4 regions of the Embleya sp. NPDC020886 genome follow, and region 1 is predicted to be linked to each of the others. Evidence: riboswitches for the same ligand, from Rfam matches in the RefSeq annotation. Region 1 holds a riboswitch; each other region holds the start of a gene.
What was found. Region 1 has a riboswitch for cobalamin ahead of ACH4U8_RS44970 (ribonucleoside-diphosphate reductase subunit alpha). Riboswitches for the same ligand answer to the same signal wherever they lie in the genome.

Region 1 (5,168 bases):
CTCCACGACGGAGAAGGCGAAGTCCATGTGCGCGGACTCGTCGCGGAAGACCCAGTTGGTGCCCGAGGCGAGACCGTTGAGCAGCCCGCGCGAGCGCAGGAAGTAGACGTAGGCGAAGGCGCCGTAGAAGAACAGGCCCTCGATGCACGCCGCGAAGCAGATCAGGTTGAGCAGGAACTGCCGCCGGTCCTCCCGCGATTCGAGCCGGTCCAGGCCCATCGCCGAGTCGATCCAGCGGAAGCAGAACTCCGCCTTGCGCCGGATCGAGGGAATGTGCTCGACCGCGGCGAACGCCTGCTCGCGCTCCTCGTGGTCGGGCATGTAGGTGTCCAGCAGGGTCAGGTAGAACTGCACATGGACGGCCTCTTCGAAGAGTTGCCGCGACAGGTACAACCGGCCCTCGGGCGAGTTGATGTGCCGGTACAGGTTCAGCACCAGGTTGTTCGCCACGATCGTGTCACCGGTCGCGAAGAACGCGACCAGGCGCTGCACGAGGTGGCGTTCGGCCGGGCTGAGCTTGTCCAGGTCGGCGAGGTCGCTGTGCAGGTCGACCTCTTCGACCGTCCAGGTGTTGCGGATCGCCGCGCGGTACTTCTCGTAGAAGTCCGGATACTGCATCGGACGCAGCGTGAGGTTCATTCCGGGATCGAGCAGGCTCACGTGCACGCCTCACAGGCTTCGGGGTTCTCCAGCGAGCAGGCGATGACCTCGAGGTCCGAGATCTCCTCGACCGGTGCGGCCGCCGCCTGGGCCGGCACGGTCGCCTGCTGGATCCGCGTCGCGGGGCGCGAACGCAGGTAGTACGTGGTCTTCAGGCCGGTCGACCACGCGTAGCGATACATCGAGGACAGCTTGCCGATGGTCGGGTCGGCCATGAACAGGTTCAGCGACTGCGACTGGTCGATGTACGGCGAACGAGCCGCCGCCAGGTCGATCAGCGCGCGCTGCGGAAGCTCCCACGCGGTGCGGTACAACTCGCGCACGTCGTCCGGGAGTTCGGCGATGCCCTGGACCGAGCCCTCGGCACGCTTGATCCGGTCGCGGACCTGCGGGGTCCACAGGCCGCGGGCCTTGAGCTCGCGCACCAGGTAGGCGTTGATCTGGAGGAACTCGCCGGACAACGTCTCGCGCTTGAACAGGTTCGACACCTGCGGCTCGATGCACTCGTAGGCGCCCGCGATCGAGGCGATCGTCGCGGTCGGCGCGATCGCCACCAGCAGCGAGTTGCGCAACCCGTGCTCGGCCACCCGGGTGCGCAGCGCGTCCCAGCGCTTGGTCTGCGTGGGGTACACGCCCTCCCACAGGTCCGGCTGGAGCCGACCGCGCGCGGCGTGCGTCTCGGCGTAGGCCGGGTGCGGGCCGTGCACCTCGGCGAGCGCCGAGGAGGTCTCCAGCGCGGTGAGGTAGATCTCCTCGGAGATCAGCGTGGACAACTCGCGCGCCTCGGCCGAGTCGAACGGCAGGCCGAGCGTGAAGAACACGTCCTGCAGGCCCATCAGACCCAGACCCACCGGACGCCAGCGCGGGTTGGACGCGGCGGCCTGCTCGGTCGGGTAGTAATTGATGTCGATCACGCGGTCCAGGAAGACCACCGCGGTGCGGACCGTCGCGCGCAGCTTGTCCCAGTCCATGCCCTCCCCGGCGACCACGTGCGCGCCGAGGTTGACCGAGCCGAGGTTGCACACGGCCGTCTCGCCGTCGCTGGTGACCTCCAGGATCTCGGTGCACAGGTTGGACAGGTGCACCACGTTGCCCGGCTCCGCGGCCTGGTTGCAGGTGCGGTTGGCGGCGTCCTTGAAGGTCATCCAGCCGTTGCCGGTCTGCGCGAGCGTGCGCATCATCCGGGCGTACAGGTCGCGGGCGGGCAACTGCCGGACGAACCGGCCGTCCCGCTCGGCGGCTTCGTAGACCTTGTCGAACTCGGCGCCCCACAGGTCCGGCAGTTCGGGCAGCTCGTTCGGGTCGAACAGCGACCAGACGCCGTCCTCCTCGACCCGGCGCATGAACAGGTCCGGCACCCAGTTGGCCAGGTTGAGGTTGTGCGCGCGGCGCGCGTCCTCGCCGGTGTTCTCGCGCAGTTCGAGGAACTCCAGGATGTCCGGGTGCCAGGTCTCCAGGTAGACGCAGGCCGCGCCCTTGCGCCGGCCGCCCTGGTTGACCGCGGCCACCGACGAGTCGAGCGTCTTGAGCCACGGCACGATGCCGTTGGAGTGCCCGTTGGTGCCCCGGATCAGCGAGCCGCGCGAACGCACCCGCGACCAGGCCACACCGATGCCGCCGGCGAACTTCGACAGCCGGGCGATCCGCCCGTACATCTCGTAGATCGACTCCAGCTCGTCCTTGGGCGAGTCGAGCAGGTAGCACGAGGACATCTGGGTGTGCACCGTGCCGGAGTTGAACAACGTCGGCGAACTGGGCAGGTAGGCCAGCGAGGACATCAGCCGGTAGAAGCCGATCGCCTCGCCGGGCTCCTGGGCCAGGCCGCATGCGACGCGCAGCAGGAAGTGTTGCGGCGTCTCGACCACCTTGCGCGAGACCGGGTGGCGCAGCAGGTAGCGGTCGTACACGGTGCGCAGGCCGAAGTACTCGAACCGGCGGTCGCCCTCGACGTCCACGGCGGCGTCCAACTCGGCGGCGTGCCGCGCGACGAACGCCGCAGTCTCCGCACCGATGATGCCCTCCCGGCGGCCCAGCGCGATGCCGGCGCTGAACGAACCGGCGCCGGCCTCGAACGCCTCGTCGGCGATCCGGCCGGCGAGCAGGCGCGCGGCGAGCCGCGAGTAGGCGGGCTCCTCGGCGATCAGTTCGGCGGCGGTACGCACCGCCAGGTCCGCGGCGGCGGCCCGGTCCGCGCCCTCGTTCAGACCCGCGACGACCCGGCGGACGACCCGATCCGGATCGACCTCCGGCAGATCGCGCGCCTGGGTGCGCACCAGGGTCGCCAGTTGCTCCTCGGGGCTTTCGTCGATCCGCATCCGGGTCGTGCCCACGCTGTCCACAACGGTCACGTGCTCTCTCCTCGCGAGCTCGTACGTACAGTGACCCCGCGCCCGAGGGCACGGGCAGCCGGCAGGTATTCGGACTCGCGGGCATGCCGGGGCACCACCGGGCACGACGTGCTCGGCGGACCGCGGAGTTCCCCATGGTCGTCGGGCCCCGAATGCCTCTCGGCGTTCGGTGCTCCAGGACGACGTTCGTTCCCGCTCACCGTTGCGGGGCAGTCCCGGCTTCGCACCGGGTTCCCTCTTGCCTCGCCGTTCCGCTGAACTCGGAACGGCGAACCAGCTACGTCGCAGAGCATATATGTAGTGGCGGGGTGGTCGTCGCACCCCCAGGTGTTGTGTCGTGTCGCGGTTCTCGACGTACCACGGACCGCCGCCGGGGCGGCGGTGGGGTGGTTCGCCCCGGGACGCGTGGGACGCGCGGTGCGCGGATCAGGGGCGACCGGTGCGCGGCCCGGGCCGGGCCGGGCGCGCGTGCCGGGCCGGTCGGTCGTGCGGTCGGTCCACCGGTCGCGGCACCTCCCGACCCGAGTCGCGCCACTCGGCGACCAACGCCTCGTAAACGGGGGTCTCGAACGTCTCGGTGGGCCACGGCCCGAACGGGGCTCGCAGGATCTTCATGCCGACCCAACCGTGCAAGACGGCGTGAAGTAACCACCAACCGGGTGATGCCACTCGGTCGGTTGACGTGTCGACTCGGATACAGGTCGTCGAAACGGCCCGACCCGCCCGTCACGCGGGCGGCGCGTCGCCCGGTCCGGGTGGGGCCGCCGAATCCGGGCCCGGGTCCGGATCGCTCGCCACCCGCAGTTCGGCGAACGCCTCGGCCAGCGCCGCCGCCGTCCAGTGCGCGTTCAGGCCGCTGGGATTGGGCAACACCCAGATCCCGGTGTCGCCGATCGTCTCGGGCTGCCGGCCGACCACCGCCTTGGGCCGGCCGAAGCCGGTCCGGTACGCACCGATGCCCAGCACCGCCAGCCAGGCCGGTCGGTACGCGTGCACCCGGGCGGTGAGCGCCGCGCCGCCCGCCCGGTACTCGTCCTTGGTCAACTCGTCCGCGCGGGCGGTGGTGCGGGCCACCACGTTGGTGATGCCGAGGCCGAGCGCGAGCAACCGCTGCTGCTCGGTCGGCGCGAGCAGCCGGGGCGTGAACCCGCTCGCGTACAGCGCGGGCCAGAACCGGTTCCCGGGCCGGGCGAAGTGCCGGTCGGTGGCCCCGGACCACAGGCCCGGGTTGATCCCGCAGAACAACACCCGAAGGTTGGGCCCGATCACGTCCGGGATGCTCCGGCCGTGTGCGGCGGCCATCTCGGCGGCGGTGGGATTGCGGCCCGGCGGGATCGGCAGCACGAGCGGCCGCTCGGGAGCCGGCTCGGGTTCCGGCCCGCTCACGGCGCGTCCGCGATCATCGAGGTGCCCACCGACCGGAAGCCGAGCCGGCCGTACATCCGGGCCACGTCCTCGTCGCCCGCGGACAGGAACACCGTCTCGCTCCCGTCGTCGAGCGCGTGCCCGGCCAGTTCCCAGGTCACCGCCGCCGCGAGGCCGCCGCGTCGGGCCGCGGGGAGGGTGGCCACGCCGACGATCTCGGTGGTGTCGTACAGATGCTGGTAGCTGCCCACGCACAACGGTCCGGTCGGGCCGTACGCGGCGTACATCACCGTCTCGCCGGAGCGCAGCCGCTCGTTGAGGTAGGACAGCAGGTCCGGGTCCTGGCCCAGGGCGGCGGTGTCCCGCTCGGTCGGACCGTCGGTGCCGGACGCGGTGCCCGGATTCGCGAAGCCGACCGCCGCGACGCTGTGCACGATCGCCAGGTCGGTCGCGTCCGCCCGGATCCGACGCACCGTCACCAGGTCCGGCAGGAACGGTCGTTCGGCGGGGCGTTCGGCGGGATCGAGCACCATCAGCGGGTGCTCGTGCACATGCAACTCGGCCTCGATCGCGGCCGCGCGCAGCGCGGGGGTGGTCTCGTCGACCCATTCGAACGACTCGGGCACTTTCAACTCTCTCTGTCGTGCCCGCACCGCGCGTACATCCGCGGCGGTGGGCTCGACGGAGCCGCCGAGCGTGGGACGTGCGTACCGGGGCCAGCCCTGGCCATCCCGGACGAACAGGGTCAGTCCGCCGAATGTCTCCGCGTGAGCGGCCCGACGTGCGACCGCGTCG
Region 2 (5,168 bases), on a different contig from region 1:
CCGGGCCGCAGACCCGGTCCAGGTGGGCGCCGTGTGCGGGGGCCCGGCGCGGGAGTACGGGCGACGGCAGGGGCCACCCGGCCAGTCGTCGGCCGATCTCGGTCGTTTCGGCGAGGCGGGCCCGGAAGCCGGCCGAGTCACCCGCTCGCGCGGTGGGCAGATCGGCGTCGGTGAAGTAGGCCACCAGGCGCCGATTGCCGGGCACCAGCGCGGTGTACCACCAGCCGTCCGGCCCGGATTCGACCACCGTACTCGCGTCGGCGTCGCACGCGGTGGGATCGACCAGGGTCAGGTGCAGCGCGACCAGGGCGTCGTGGGTGTGCCGGCGGGCGCCGCCGCTTCCGGTCGCGACCGCCGCTCGGCGCCCGGTCGCGTCGACGACCCAGTCGCAGCACACCACTTCGCGCCGGTCGGGCCGACCCAGCGGCACCGACCAGGTGCCGTCCGGCCGGCGCATCGGCGCGCCGACCGGGGTGCGCTCGGCCACCTCGGCACCGGCCGCCCGGGCGCCGTCGCGCAGGCGGCGGTCGAACAGCGGGCGATCCAGGTGCCGGCCGGGCCCGTTCGGGTCGTCGATCGCGGAGACCGTGACCGGCTGCGGCGACCCCCACACGGACAGCGTGGCGTAGCAGGGCAGATGGCCCGCCCCGGGTACGTGCTCGCCGACCCCCAGGTCGGCCAGCAGCACCCGGGCCGCCCCCGGCAGCGCCTCGCCGATCGCCGGCGGCCCGCCACCCGCGTCGGCGAGCAGCACCGAACGACCCGCACGTGCCAGCGTGATCGCCGCCGCGGCGCCGGCCGGCCCGCCACCGGCGACCACGACGTCGTACCGCCGCCGGGCCGGCGGCGCCCCGACCCCGGTCACGGGCGAAGTCCGCACGAGCCGACGCCGCTCACCCGCACGGCACCTCCACCGCCACGCCGTTCGCGGGCAGGTCCGTGCCGCCACGCGGATGCGGCTCCCGTCACTGCGAATCCAGGTAGGGATCGATGTTGTCGACGTAGCCCACCGTGACGTCCGCTGCGTGTTGCCCCGTGGCCTCGGCGACATCGCGGATCACCGGCTCGTCGGGGGCCGGTTCCGGGACGTGCACGTTCACCAGGTTGTTGGCGTCCCGGGCCTGGTCGAACGGCGGTTGCGGCGGCGACTCGACCTGCATGCGGGCCGGGAAGCGGCCGTCGCCGACCGTGTAGGGCCGCACTTCGACGATGCCGAGCTTGTACCAGCCGTCGATCATCTGTCGGCGCTGCGCCTCGGGCGTGGTCCCGGTCAGTCCGCGCAACCACACCGCGCGGTGCGTGAACGCGGCCTCGCGATCGCTCGAACCGCCACTGTCCGGCCGGTTGACCTTCTCGTAGTCGCTTTGTTTGAGCACGTGGTTGGGCACCCGTGCGGGCCAGAACGTCGGTACGTACGGGTCGTAACGCGGCCCGAGTCCGGCCTGCGACTCGTAGCCCGCGCGGCAGCCCGCCGTGTCGGTCTGCCAGGGCACCGCCATCCATCGACTGAGGTCACCCGGTCCCTGCGCGTACAGCGGGCCGTCGGGGGCCAGCGCCTTGTCCGGGGTGAGCGTGTTGCCGTAGTCCGGATCGGGATCGCCCTCGGGCCGCGCCCTGATCCGGAACGGCTCGGCGAACATCGTCGCGTGCCGGATCGGCCAGGTCACCTCGATCCCGGGATGGAACGCGTCCGCGACGCAGAAGTCCAACGCGGCCCGATCCAGCAGCCCCGGTTGCGCGGCCGGCGGCGCGTCCTCCACGCGGTGCGGGTAGCCGGCGAACGGCGACGCGTCGAAGTTCCCCTGCGACCAGGCCAGCAGCAGCCGGTCCTGGGTCGGCGACAGTGTCATGTACTGGCGCACCGTCCGAGGCACACTGGCCATGCCGTCGCCGTAGAGCCAGGGCCACGGCATCGGCGACTTGTCGTCGCGGTTGTAGTCGCGCAGCGCGGTGTACACCTGCCGGCGCACCTCGCGATGCTCGATCGCCGGACTGGACAACCGGCGCAACGCCTCGGGGGCGAGGAAGTACTCCGGACCGGCCCAGCCGAATTTGGCCGCGAACCCGGCGTTGACCCACTGGAGTTCGCAGAACCGGCGCAGGATCGGTTCGATGTGCTCGCCGAACGAGACCCGGGCCGGGAACGGCAGTTGGCCGGTGCCGACGAACACGTCGAAGAGCAGGTCGTAGAGGGTGCGTACGGTGCGCAGGTCCGGCGCGAAGTTGGGTGGCGCGACCACCACCCAGGCCGGATCCACCGGCACCGAGACGCCGTCGATGGTGACCGACGCGGTCACCGGCCCATCGGAAATGTCGTCGTACCAACCGTCGTTGTTCGTTACCGAGGCCGGCGGCGTGTGATCGGGCGAGCCGGCGGCGCCGAGCCCGCCGAGCACCACCAGTCGGCCGTGCTCGTCCGTGCGCATCTCGCCCAGCGGGACGTCGACCCGACCCAGGAAACGGCCGCCGGTGAACGGCACCCGCCCACCGGGCGTGGCGTTCAGCGTCTTGCGGCCGGGATCGATCACCAGCGACCGGCGATCGGTGACGCTCGGATTGCGCCGCGCGGACGGCCTGGCCGCCGGATCCCGCGAGTCCGGGATGTCCAGCGGGAGCTGGAACTGGTACCACGCGGCCTTGCGATTGGCCACGTGTACGCCCCAGGTGATCCGGGTGCCCGGGTCGGCGACCGTCACCTCGCGCACCACGTGCCCGTCGGCGGCGTGGCCGTACAGCCGGAATCGGGCCGCCTGGCGCTTGATCGCGCCGTCCGCGTCCTTGGTGAAGCCCGGTGGGGTGGGCTCCGGGTCGGGGGTTTCGGGTCCGTAGTACCAGCCGTCCGGGCGCGTGCTGTTGCCCACGCGCGCAATGCCGATGGCCGGATGGATGCGTACTCGGACGATGCGGTCGTCCGTTCGCCTGTTGCCGTCCCGATCGCTCACAGCACTCCCGTTGCTCTCGTCCGCCCACACCGCCGGGCCCCAGGGGCCCATCCGGGGTGTGCTGGTTCCGACGTGCGATCACACGCCGGGTACGCGCGCAACTCCACGCTGTCCAACCACGATCGCCGAACGCAAGACCCAGTCGGGTGACACCTTCCGGCGGACCCCGGCCGGCCCGGTGCGCCCGATCGGCTCTGCGCCGCCGACCTCGGATCCGCCGTCCGGGTGACGAACGGCACGGTGGGGACCGTGGGTCGACGGTTGTCCGCAGGGTGCGCTCTCTCATACGCTCCGGACGCCGACAGGTTCGTCGGCGCACCGCGATCCGTACGGATCGACTTGCCACAACTGCATGTTCGAAGCCCAGGGGAAGCCGGTCGAAATCCGGCGCTGTCCCGCAACCGTGGGTGGTGATCGACAGGTCGCCACGAGTCGGAATGCCTGGGTTGCTCGATCTCGAAGGCTCCAGGTGTCGTGGACTGCACGCTGAAGCCCGGATTCCGCGGCCGATGCCTGCCTTCGGCCGGATGCCGGGACTCGTCGTTCCCGCCGTCCGCGCCCGCGTCCACCGCACGAAGGGAATCCGTCCGTGAAGCTTTTCCGGAACAAGGGGCGTATCGGCCGACTGGTCGGCGCATTGGCCCTGTTGGTGCTGCCCGCCACCGCGCAGGTCACCGCGGCGGCGCCGAGCGCGTACGCCGTGGACACCACCAAGGGCAGCGCCGGGGTCTGCCCGAGCAACGACGGCGTGACCGTGATCGTCGACTTCCAGGAACTCGGCGGTGCCACGATCGTGCGTTGCGCGCCGGGTGACCAGGCCACCGGACTGGCCGCGCTCAAGAACGCCGGATTCGAGACAGCCGGTACCGCCCGCTGGGGCGAGGCGTTCATCTGTCGGATCGAGAACAAGCCCGGCCCGGCCACCGAACCCTGCCTGAACACGCCGCCGGCCAACGCCTATTGGTCCTACTGGCACGCGCCGAACAACGGCACCTGGACGTACAGCTCGTGGGGTGCGTCCAACCGCAAGCCCCCGCCGGGCAGCTTCGAGGGTTGGTCCTTCGCCAAGGACCGGACCGCGTCGACCAACCCGCCGCCGCGAGTGGCCCCTTCGCGGTAGGTCGATCGAACTCCGGCCCACCCGGGGCACTCGGTGCCCCGGGCCCCGCGTCGTCGCCCGCCCGGATCGGCGAGCGGCGACGCGGGTGTTGCGAATCCTGGTCAGGACGCGGACGACGGGCAGTGCAGGGCCGGCGCGCCCGGCCGGGCCCCGGCGGCGGTCAGGTCGGCGAAGCCGGTGCCGGCCAGGCCCAATACCGCCTGGGCGGTGGCCCGGGTGGCGGTGGCCGGGTCGAACCCGGTCGCGTCGTACGCGATCGCGCCTCGCGTGGCGGGCGGGCCCGAGCAACCCACCTGACGCCCGCCGAGGAACTGCCGCGCGGTCAGCCCCGGCAGCACCCGCCACGAGGAGAGCAGCGCCTGCCCGGCCAGGCCGGTGCTGTTGGCGTTGGACGTGACGGCGCCCGGCGTGGCGAAGCCGCCGTCGGAAAGCTGGTGCGCGACCAGCCAGTTCAGTCCGGCGGCGGCCTCCTGGTGGCGGCCCGTGGCGGCCAGCGCCTGCACGCTCATCGCGGTCGAGTCGGCGTCGGCGGTGCACGTCGCGAGGCCGAAGTTCAGCGGGAAACCGCCGTCGGCGCAGTGCGCGCCGGCCAGGAAGTCGACCGCTGCGGTCGGTGCGCCGGCGGGTGTGCGGTCCAGGGCGAGCAGAGCGAGCGACTGGCTGAAAGCGTTGCTGTAGTCGCCCCACGGCGAGGTGTCGGTGAACCGGCCCGAGGGTTGTTGCAGCGCGCGCAGCCGGGTCGGCAGGTCCACGCCGCCGAAGTTGCCAGGGTTCGTCCCGCGCACTTCGGCCGCGAGCAGCACCTTGGCGGTGGCGCCGGCGTAGGCGTTGGTGGTGCCGTCGCCGATGTAGCCGGACAGGATCTCCGGACGGGCCAGCCACGCGGTGGCCTTGGCACCGTTCTGCTCGGCCACCCCGGCGGCGGCGAACGCCAGCACCGCGTCGATGGTCAGCCCCTGGTCGGGGTAGGTCACCCCGTCGAAGGTGGCCTCGAAGCGCTCGCCGTCCACGAGTTGCCGGGCCAGCCAGCCGGCTGCGGCCTGAGTGCGATTGCCGGCCGGGAGCGAAGCGGTTGCCGACCGGTCGGCCGGCGTGGGGGCGGCGCC
Region 3 (5,168 bases), on a different contig from region 1:
GGCCGTACACGCCGCGCTGCATGCCGCCGTTGGCCATGGGCGGCATGTTGGTCAGCCCGATGAGCACGGCCCCGGCGGCCCGCAGTCGCTCGATGGCGAACGCGTCGCACCGGGCGACCAGGCGTTCGAACGCCGGCGAACCGGCCGCCGCCGTCAGTCCCTTCGCGAGGTAGCTGTCCTTCGCCGTGTACGGGATGCCGTCCAGCGGGCCGAGGCTCTCGCCACGCGCCCGGCGGGCGTCGGAGGCCGCGGCGTCGGCGTGGGCGTTCGGGTTGGTCACGACGACCGCGTTGAGCGCGGTGGCGGTGCCGGGCCGGTCATAGGCCGCGATCCGCGCGAGATAGGCGTCGAGCAGGTCGACCGCCGTGGTCTGGCCTTTCTCCAGCGCCACCCGCAGGTCGGCGATGCCGGTCTCCACGACGTCGAATCCGCGGGTCATGCGGGGTGCCTCCTGGCTGGTTCGGTTCGGCGGCCTCGGTAAACCGGTACGCGGGGTCGAAGCCGTGCCCCGAACCCGGGCGGGCGAACGGCATCCCACGTCCGTGCCGGATCGATCCGGCACAGGGCGAGCCTAGGTGCTGCCGGATCGATCCGGCAAACCCTGGGCCGGACATCTAGACTCCGTGGTTGTGAACGCCCGCATCGTGACCCTGATCGACGTGGCACGCGCCGCCGGCGTGTCCCGGAGCACCGCCTCGGACGCCCTGCAAGGCTCCGGACGCGTGGCCGAGGCCACCCGCGCCCGGGTCCGCGAGACGGCGGACGCGCTCGGCTACCGCCCCAACAGCGCCGCCCGCCGTCTGCGCCGCGCCGACGCGGGGGCGCTCGGCCTCTACCTCCCCCGGACCGCGACCCGGCTCGACTACTACCTGGACCTCGCCTTCGGAGCCGTCGAGCGCGCCCAGCACGACGGGCTCGACGTCGTCCTGCTCGGCGGGCCCACGGGCAGTTCCGGACGGGTCGCCTCCCGAGTCGACGGTCTCCTCGTCATCGACCCCGACGGCTCCGACCCGGCCGTCCCGAAACTCCTCGACGCGGGCGTCCCGGTCGTCACCGGCGAGCGCTACCTCGGCCCCAGCCGCGCCCCGATCGGTGCCGTGGTGTGCGACAACGCCGCCTCGCTCGCCGCGGTCCTGGACCACCTGCGCGAACGCGGCGCGCGGCGACCGGCGCTGCTCGCCCCGGGGGGCGACTCGGCGTGGGCCCAAACCCTGCGAGTGAGCGCCGACGCGTGGGGAACGCCGCACGGCGTCCCGGTCACCGTACGCACCGTCCCGTTCGCGGCGACCCCCGCACAGGCGGCCGAAGCCGCCAGGGACCTGCTCACCGCGGAACCGGACATCGACGCGGTGGTGTGCGGCCCCGACGGAGCCGCTCCCGGCGTCCTGCACGGCGCCCGCGCCCTCGGTCGAACTCCCGGCGCGGACCTGCTCGTCGCCTCCTGCGTCGACGGCACCGCCACCCGCACCGGCAACCCGCCGATCACCGCCGTGGACTTGCGCCCCGCCGACTATGGGCAGGCCTGCGCCGAACTCCTGTGCGACATTCTGGCCGACCGCACCCCACCCGACACCGTCCGCCTCCACCCATGGAAACTGCGCACCCGGGCCTCGACCCAGGGTGGCCACTGAACCAACCGCGTGCCGCCCGTTCGAGTGCTTCCCGCCCAAGGCCGATGCCGGCAGGCGCCGACTGCGGAACGTGCTGCGTCGCGTCACTCCCCGCACACTACGACTTGCCTTGATATCTCACGTATTGGCGCCAAATCTCGCATTGCGGCGACAGCCCCCGGGCTCGCCCTGGTCATGACGGCCTGGTTGCTCACAGCCCACGGCACCCCGCCACCCCGCCACCCCGCCACCCCGCCACCAACGTCCCCACCACGGCCGCCGATTACGGTGCCCGCCGGCCGGCCTCCCGGTTCGCCGGCGACGGCAGCGGCGGCAAGTTCATCCCGGCCACCGGTAGCTCGACGACGCCCGAACCGCCCAACACGATGCAGTCCGCACTCGCCCTGGCCGCGGCCGGCGTCGAGGAGGCCACCTTCGAGGACACAGTGGACCGGCTCAAGGCTGCGGCGCCCCCGACCCGCTCGCCACCCGGCAGTCCGTATGGGGCGCGGCCGGAACCCCGTTCCCGCTGAACCCCTCCTTCACCACTCCACTCCCCCTCCCCCGTGCGTCCCCTGACCCGGCCCCGGTGCCGGCCGCAGGCGGGGAGCCCCGAGTGTGGGGCTCCCCGTGTGGTGGAAACCGGCCGGCCCAGGCACTTCGGCGCCGCGGCGAAGGGTCACCGCCGCGCCGGGTCCTCCCCACCGGTCGGCGGTCGGAACGAACACGACACCGGATCGCGAACACCGGCCCCACCGATGCGTCGCCGGCCGTTGTCCGCGTCTTCGGCGCGTGGTCGCCCCATCCGGCTCGTGCGGTGGCTCCCCGCGGCGCCCTCGGCCGGCTAAGCTGTCGCACGCAGTCGGTTCGCCCTGCCATCCGGGTAGGCGCGTCGTAAGAGGGAACCCGGTGTGAATCCGGGACTGCCCCGCAGCGGTGAGTGGGAACGACCGCCGTCAAACAGCACTGGACCCGACTCGGGTCCGGGAAGCGACGGCCAGTAGGTGTCCGCCCTTGGCGGATGTGCCCGCGAGTCCGAAGACCTGCCACTGCCCGTGCGCCGCCGATGCGCACGGTGATCTCGGTGACCTCGTGGGCGGGTCGGCGGACAACCGGTGGGACACGTGCGGGAGTACACCGACGTGACCCGTGTGGTTTGCCATTCCCTTCGTGCCTGCGATCCGTCCCGGGATCTTGTCGACAGGCTCGCGAAGGAGAGTTCCGTGACCACCAAGTCCGCAGCCGCGGCGGCCCGTGCCACCGTGTACGGCTATCCCCGCCAGGGCCCGAATCGGGAGCTGAAGAAGGCCATCGAGGGCTACTGGGCCGGCCGCATCGATGCGCAGGCGCTTCGGGACGCCTCGGCCGAACTGCGCCGCGCCAACTGGGAACGCCTCGCCCAGGCGGGCATCCACGAGGTACCCACCGGCGACTTCTCGCTGTACGACCACGTCCTCGACACCAGCGTGGCCGTGGGTGCGATCCCGGCCCGTCACCGCGCCGCCGTCGAAGTCGACGCCTTGGACGGCTACTTCGCGATGGCGCGTGGCACGCAGGACGTGGCGCCGCTCGAGATGACCAAGTGGTTCGACACGAACTACCACTACCTCGTGCCCGAACTCGGGCCGGACACCGTCTTCGAGGCGAACTCCGCCAAACAGGTGGCCGAGTTCGAGGAGGCCGTCGCGCTCGGCCTGACCGCCCGCCCGGTGTTGGTGGGCCCGCTCACCTACCTCCTGCTTGCCAAGCCCGCGCCGGGGGTCGCGGCCGACTTCGAGCCGCTGACCCTGTTGGACCGGCTGTTGCCGGTGTACGCCCGGCTGCTCGCCGACCTGCGTGCCGCCGGCGCCGAGTGGGTGCAGCTCGACGAGCCCGCCCTGGTCCAGGACCGCAGCTTCGCCGAACTGAACGCCGCCAAGCGGGTCTACCGCGATCTCGGCGGCCGCACCGACCGGCCCAAGCTGTTGGTGGCCTCGTACTTCGACCGCCTCGGCGAGGCGCTGCCGATCCTGGCCCGGGCGCCGATCGAGGGCCTGGCGCTGGACTTCACCGGGGCCGCCGCCGCCAACCTCGACGCGCTGGCCGCGGTCGGCGGGCTGCCCGGGAAACGTCTGGTCGCCGGTGTCGTGGACGGCCGCAACGTATGGATCAACGATCTCGGCAAGTCGCTGACCACGCTCGGCATACTGCTGGGCCTGGCCGACCGGGTCGACGTCGCCGCCTCCTGCTCGTTGTTGCACGTGCCGCTGGACGCCGACGCCGAACGCGACGTCGACCCGCAGATCGCCCGCTGGCTCGCCTTCGCCCGGCAGAAGACCGACGAGATCGTCACCCTGACGCGCGGCCTCGGCCGGGGCACCGACACCATCGCGCCCCACCTCGCCGCCAACCGGGCCGACCTGGCCGCCCGCAGGACCTCCGCGCTCACCCACGACCCCGCCGTACGCGCCCGCGCCGCCGCGGTCACCGACACGGACGCGCGCCGCAGCAAGCCCTATCCCGAGCGAGCCGCGGCCCAACGCGCCCACCTGGGCCTGCCGTTGTTGCCCACGACCACCATCGGCTCCTTCCCGCAGACCGCCGAACTGCGCACCGCCCGCGCCGATCTGCGCGCGGGACGCATCGACAGTGCCGGTTACGAGGAACGCATCGAATCCGAGATCCGCGATGTCGTCGCCTTCCAGGAGAAGGCGGGCATCGACGTCCTGGTGCACGGCGAGGCCGAACGCAACGACATGGTCCAGTACTTCGCCGAACAGCTCGCCGGCTACGTGGCCACCCGACACGGTTGGGTCCAGTCGTACGGCACCCGCTACGTGCGCCCGCCGATCCTGGCCGGCGACATCTCCCGCCCGGAAGCGATGACCGTGCGCTGGACCTCGTTCGCCCAGTCGTTGTCCGACCGCCCGGTCAAGGGCATGCTGACCGGACCGGTAACCATGCTCGCGTGGTCGTTCGTTCGCGACGACCAGCCGCTGGGAGAAACCGCCAGGCAGGTCGCGCTCGCGCTTCGAGACGAAGTCGACGACCTGGAGGCGGCCGGGAGTTCGGTCATCCAGGTGGACGAGCCGGCCCTGCGCGAGACGTTGCCGCTGCGGGCCGTGGACCATGCCGCGTACCTGGCCTGGGCCACCGAGGCGTTTCGGCTGAGCACGTCGGGCGTACGCGCGGCGACCCAGATCCACACGCACATGTGCTACGCCGAGTTCGGCGACATCGTGCAGGCCATCGACGATCTCGACGCCGACGTGATCAGCCTGGAGGCGGCCCGCTCCCACATGCAGGTCGCCGGAGAACTGGCCACCCACGGCTACCCGCGCGAGGCCGGACCCGGCGTGTACGACATCCACTCCCCGCGCGTCCCCGGCACGGACGAGGTGGTGGGCCTGCTGCGCAAGGGCCTGGCCGCCATCCCTGCCGAGCGCCTGTGGGTCAACCCGGACTGCGGCCTCAAGACCCGCGGTTGGCCCGAGGTCCGCGCCTCGCTGGAAAACCTGGTCGCGGCGGCCCGGGAGGTGCGCACGACGCTGCCGCCCTCCTGACCGAGGCTCGCCGGGG
Region 4 (5,168 bases), on a different contig from region 1:
GTCGCGCGGACCGGTGAAGGTGGGATCGCCGATCACCAACAGCGAAGCCTGCGCCAGGCGTTGCGGCGGCGCGTTGTTGCGGACCCCGGTTTCGAGCAGCCCGCCACAGGCCATCACCACGGTCGCGCCGAAGCACAGCGCGATGAAGGTGGCCACGAAGCCACCGGCCCGAAAGCGCAGCGTGCGCAGGGCGAGCCCCCACATCAGCGGACCCTGCCGATCGGCCCGGGTCGGCCCGGCCCCGGCACGTCCGCGAACGCGCCCAGGTGGGTCATCCGCTCGGCGATGGTGTCCGCCGTCGGCGCGCTCACCCGGTCCGCGATCCGGCCGTCGGCCAGGAAGACCACGTGGTCGGCATAGGAGGCGGCGACCGGGTCGTGCGTGACCATCACGACGGTTTGGCCGTCGATCCGTACGGATTCCCGGAGCAGGCCGAGCACCTCGGCCGCGGTCCGGGTGTCCAGCGCACCGGTCGGCTCGTCCGCGAACAGCACGGCGGGCCTCACGACGAGCGCGCGAGCGATCGCGACCCGCTGCTGCTGGCCGCCGGACAACTCGTGCGGTCGGTGTCGGGCCCGGTCGGTAAGGCCCACGTGCGCGATCACCTCGGCGACACGCCGGCGGTCGGCGCGTTTGCCCGCGAACCGCATCGGCAGCGTGATGTTCTGTTCCACGGTGAGCGTGGGCAGCAGGTTGAACGCCTGGAAGACGAAGCCGATGCGTTCCCGGCGGAGCTTGGTCAGCGCGTTCTCGTTCAACTCGGCGAGGTCCTGGCCGGCCACCGTGACCGTGCCCGACGTGGGTCGGTCCAGACCGGCCGCGCAGTGCAGGAAGGTGCTCTTGCCGGAGCCGGACGGGCCCATCACGGCGGTGAACGAGCCCTGCCCGAACGTGATGTCGACCCCGTCGAGGGCGGCGACCGACGCGGAGCCCCGGCCGTGGACCTTGCGCACCGCGTCGAGCCGGACGGCCGGCGGGCCGGCGCCCTCCCACTCGGCCGGCGCCGTGTACCACTCGTGTGTCGGTTGCCCGCCCACGTCGATTCTCCCGCCGATCCGGCCGCCACCCCGTGTACGGCACCGGGTCCAACGCTAGGAGCGCGAATCGCCCCTGCCCATGGGGTCGGCCACCGTCCGAGGGTGGGGCCGGCCCCACCTGTGCCCCCGGCGGGCCGGGTCCGCCGAAGCCGCTCGCGGGCCGGAAATCGGGCCCCGCCTGGGCCGAAGTGTGTACGCCGGGTCGTCCTCGCGGAGGGCGTGCCGGCCCCGGCCCCGGACCTAGCCTCGTAGGCATGTCCGCAGGTCGAGTGGAGGAGGGAAGAACATGACGAAGGCACGCGGTTCGTTGACGGCCGGCCTGGCGAGCGCGCTGGTGGGCGCGGCCCTGAAGCTGTTCGCGGACGACGTCGACACACCCGTGATCGCGCTCGGGAAGATCGGCGTCGTGCTGCTGATCGTCGGCATCGCCGAAGTGCTGTACGGGCTCTACCGGTTGACCCGCGAGGCCGGGGAGGCCCGGGAGGCCCGAAAGCCCTGACCGGGTGCGCCGAGCGCGGCGAACGGCCCGGTGATCGGGTCCCGACTGCTTCCCGGTCGCTTCCCGATCGCTTCAGTGATCGGTTCGGTGACCGGCCCGGCAATCGGCCCGCCGATCACCACCCGTTCAGCGCACCTGCCGCCGCCCCGGCCGACGGTGCGCCACCCAACCCAGGATGCCCGCGCCGAGCAACGCCGAGCCCAGGAAGGCCGACAGCAACAGTCCGCCGCCCGAATCGTGCCCGCCCTGCCGCGTCACGGCCGCCGGCGCCCGCAGTTCGTCGACGCCGCGATGCACGCCGAGCCGGCCCGTCCTCGGCTCGACCGCCCGTTCCGCCGCTCCCGGATCGGCCGCCACGTCGATCCGCACGGTCGCGGTGGCCTGGCGGCCGAGCCGGTCGACGATCGTGTAGTGGAAGCCGTCGCGCCCGGCGAAGCCCGGCCCCGGCGTGTAGCGCAACACGGCCTCCGTCGTGCCCTCGTCCGGAGCGCCCTCGACGTCGAGGACCAGACCGTGCTCGGGATTGGTGTGCGACACCAGGGCCAGCCCCTCACCGGTGTCGCCGGCCAGCACCGGGACGTCCACCGACTGCCCGGCGCGAGTGCCGACCCGATCCGTGACGGCCCGCGGCGCGGCCGGCATCGGCGCTCCGAACCCGCCGTTCGGCCGTACCCGGTCGACACGCGAGCCCGGAGCGGAGTCGCCGGCCGGGCCGGCGACCACGGGCGGCAGCGACGGGATGGGCACCACGGCAACGGCGGGGCACCCGGCGCCCACACCGAACAACACCGCGCAACACACGAGCACCACACCGACTCGACGCATCCGGACGGCCGGTTCGGGTGTTCCGGAAACCGTGGCCACACAATCCTCCGGCACTCTGGTCCGGACACGGCCGGATCTGGGATGGGTCGGCCGGCGCCCGCCGGATCCGATGCCGGCCGAGGGAGCCGCTCTCGAACCCCGATCCTGTGCGCAGTGCCCACCGGTTCGCGACGCGGCACGCGGAGCGGCGGCGAGCTTCACCCACAAGCGTGGACCGACCGGGCCCGACAGTGGACCCGGCCCGGCGCGCGTGTCATGGTGGGAGGCGCTATGCGACGGCGGTACGAGGAAGTCGGTGTGAATCCGACGCGGTCCCGCCACTGTGATCGGGGAGCGACTCCCACACCGGCCACGACCCCGCGACGGGGTGGGAAGGCCGGGAGGAGCGAAGAGCCGAGAGCCAGGAGACTCACGTCGTCGCCACCTCACCAACCGGGGCGGATTTCCCCGAGAGAGGCCGGTGCTGCCGCCATGTCCTTGGTACTGAGCCGGATCTACACCCGTACCGGCGATGCCGGTACCACCGCGCTGGGCGACAACTCCCGGACGTGCAAGACCGATCCGAGGTTGGCGGCCTACGCCGACACGGACGAGACCAACGCGGCGATCGGGGTCGTGCTCGCGCTCGGCGACCCGGAGCCGCAGACCCGTGCGGTGTTGGCCCAACTGCAACACGACCTGTTCGACGTCGGCGCGGACCTGTGCGCGCCGATCGCCGAAGGCGACACCCGGCTGCGGATCACCGAGGCCGACGTGGCCCGGCTGGAGGAGCACTGCGACGCGTTCAACGCGGAACTCCCCACGCTGCGCTCGTTCGTCCTGCCCGGCGGCAGCCCTGCCGCGGCCCTGCTGCACGTGGCCCGCACCGCGGCCCGGCGCGCCGAACGTTCGACCTGGGCGCTGATCGAGGCGGACGAACCGGCGGCGGGTGGGTCCGCGACGGTGAACCCGCTCACCGCGCGCTACCTCAACCGGCTGTCCGACCTGCTGTTCGTGCTCGCCCGACGGGCCGACGCGGGTGGCGCGGGTGATCTGCTGTGGCGTCCGGGCGACAACCGCTGAGCGGTTCGGCGGCACGGCCCGGGGTCGGCGACGCGATGGCCCGAGTCGCCGAGGTGGGGCCCTACTTCGTGCTGCGGACCGGAGCGATCGCCGACGGCGCGGGCTTTCGGCCGTTGGTCGAGTTGTACGACCGCGCCGCGCCCGACGCGTGGGCGGCCCGGGTGGAGTACGTGCGGGGCCGGTTGCGCACCGACGAGCCGCGGGTCGCCGCGTCGATCCTGTACCTGGGCGTGGCCTCGCGGTTGTGGTCGGTGGCGCTCGGCGCGGCGGTGCTCGGTCGGGTCGTGCCGGACCTGGACCCGGTCCGGACGCACTGGCGCTTCCCGGCGAGCGGTGCGATCGAACTGTGGGCGCCGGATCCGATCCCGACGCCGGTGCTCGCAAACCGGGCCGGGATCGACCGGGTGTACGCCGCGGTGATGACCGCGCACCTGGTGCCGCTGGCCCGGGCCACTCGGGCGGTGGTGCCGATCGCGGAGCGCCTGCTGGCCGGCAACGCCGCGTCGGCGCTGGTGGGTGCGGCCCGGGTGCTGCACCGGCACCCGGCGCCGGACGAGCCGGAGCTCGTGACGACGACCCGGTCGTTCGCCGACGGTCTGTTGGCCACGGGCCTGCTGCGAGGGAGTGGGCTGCACGGCGCCCTGGGCGCGTTCCGGCGCACCACGTGCTGCCTGTACTACCGGATTCCCGGCGGCGGTACGTGCGGCGACTGCGTCTTCCATGACAAGCCGCCGCAACCGACCCGGGTCCGGATCGGGTCGTCGGCGCGCGGGCGTGACGGCGCACACTGACCGCGTACGATCGCCCGCTCGGCCCCCGGGACGCGCTCCGGATCCGGCCGAGCGGGTGATCCATCGGACACGCCGCCGCGCATCCGGGTGACATTCCCGGATCTGCGGCGCGGACTTTCCTAGCCTCGTCCCGGAGACACCGATTCCGGCATCGACGCACCGAACGCCGGGACCGTGTCCTCGGTCCTGCCGGGTCTGCGCCCCCGGCAGGATCGGGGAGACGGCCCCGGCCGTCGAAGGGCCGCCGAGGACGAATGACCGGCCGTTCGCCGGGCAGACGCAGGGCGCGCGGTCCTCGGCGATGACGCGAGGACATCGAGACCGTGAAGAGGAGTACGCACCGATGAGTACCCCAGGCCGAGAGCCCGGCGGCAGGTCCGCGTCGCGCGAGCCCGACGAGATCGCCGTCGACCCGACCGTGCCACCGCCCGCCGATTCCGTCGTCGAACCCCGCGTGCCGTCCGAGCTTCCCCGGCAGGAGCGCACCCCCGGCCACAAACAGGAGCAAGTGGACCACGCCGTGGAGGAGTTGACCCAGGCCGAGCCGCCCGAGGCGATCCACCGCAAGGTCGGCGAGGCGGCCGAGCGGATCGACCGCGCCGCGCCGCGCACCCGGCGCCGGGCGCAACGGATCGCGGCCGCCGTGGCCGACCGGGCCGAGTCGGCCGAGGACGCGGTCCGCGACCGGGCCGACCAGGCCAAGGAGACCACCCGACACAGGACCGCGCAGGCCAAGGAGGCCGCCGTGCACCGCGCCGAACAGGCCAAGGAGACCGCCGGACATCGCGCCGAACAGGCCAAGGAGGCCGTCGAGCGCCGGGCCGAGCAGGTCAAGGAGGCCGCCGGCCACCGGGCCGAACAGGCCAAGGAGGCCGTCGAGCGCCGGGCCGAACAGGCCAAGGAAGCCGCCGGCCACCGCGCCGAACAGGTCAAAGAGGCCGCCGGCCACCGCGC

Region 2: another riboswitch for cobalamin. It lies ahead of ACH4U8_RS29450 (flagellar hook-length control protein FliK); the one in region 1 lies ahead of ACH4U8_RS44970 (ribonucleoside-diphosphate reductase subunit alpha).
Region 3: another riboswitch for cobalamin. It lies ahead of metE (5-methyltetrahydropteroyltriglutamate--homocysteine S-methyltransferase); the one in region 1 lies ahead of ACH4U8_RS44970 (ribonucleoside-diphosphate reductase subunit alpha).
Region 4: another riboswitch for cobalamin. It lies ahead of ACH4U8_RS26920 (cob(I)yrinic acid a,c-diamide adenosyltransferase); the one in region 1 lies ahead of ACH4U8_RS44970 (ribonucleoside-diphosphate reductase subunit alpha).

Annotation. Positions count from the first base shown of each region.
Region 1 is NZ_JBIRRX010000029.1:13,364-18,531, forward strand. It holds gene ACH4U8_RS44965 (ribonucleotide-diphosphate reductase subunit beta) at 1-639, opposite strand, end outside; gene ACH4U8_RS44970 (ribonucleoside-diphosphate reductase subunit alpha) at 657-2,975, opposite strand; cobalamin riboswitch at 3,051-3,301, opposite strand; gene ACH4U8_RS44975 (hypothetical protein) at 3,435-3,623, opposite strand; gene mug (G/U mismatch-specific DNA glycosylase) at 3,735-4,310, opposite strand; gene ACH4U8_RS44985 (GNAT family N-acetyltransferase) at 4,391-5,168, opposite strand, start outside.
Region 2 is NZ_JBIRRX010000009.1:263,814-268,981, forward strand. It holds gene ACH4U8_RS29440 (FAD-dependent monooxygenase) at 1-865, opposite strand, end outside; gene ACH4U8_RS29445 (LodA/GoxA family CTQ-dependent oxidase) at 966-2,972, opposite strand; cobalamin riboswitch at 3,263-3,406, shown strand; gene ACH4U8_RS29450 (flagellar hook-length control protein FliK) at 3,532-4,062, shown strand; gene ACH4U8_RS29455 (peptidase) at 4,164-5,168, opposite strand, start outside.
Region 3 is NZ_JBIRRX010000005.1:444,609-449,776, forward strand. It holds gene ACH4U8_RS21075 (amidase) at 1-439, opposite strand, end outside; gene ACH4U8_RS21080 (LacI family DNA-binding transcriptional regulator) at 630-1,631, shown strand; cobalamin riboswitch at 2,493-2,658, shown strand; gene metE (5-methyltetrahydropteroyltriglutamate--homocysteine S-methyltransferase) at 2,834-5,152, shown strand.
Region 4 is NZ_JBIRRX010000008.1:168,218-173,385, forward strand. It holds gene ACH4U8_RS26900 (ABC transporter permease) at 1-204, opposite strand, end outside; gene ACH4U8_RS26905 (ABC transporter ATP-binding protein) at 204-1,037, opposite strand; gene ACH4U8_RS26910 (DUF5708 family protein) at 1,324-1,536, shown strand; gene ACH4U8_RS26915 (Ig-like domain-containing protein) at 1,663-2,400, opposite strand; cobalamin riboswitch at 2,645-2,772, shown strand; gene ACH4U8_RS26920 (cob(I)yrinic acid a,c-diamide adenosyltransferase) at 2,833-3,423, shown strand; gene ACH4U8_RS26925 ((2Fe-2S)-binding protein) at 3,399-4,214, shown strand; gene ACH4U8_RS26930 (hypothetical protein) at 4,558-5,168, shown strand, end outside.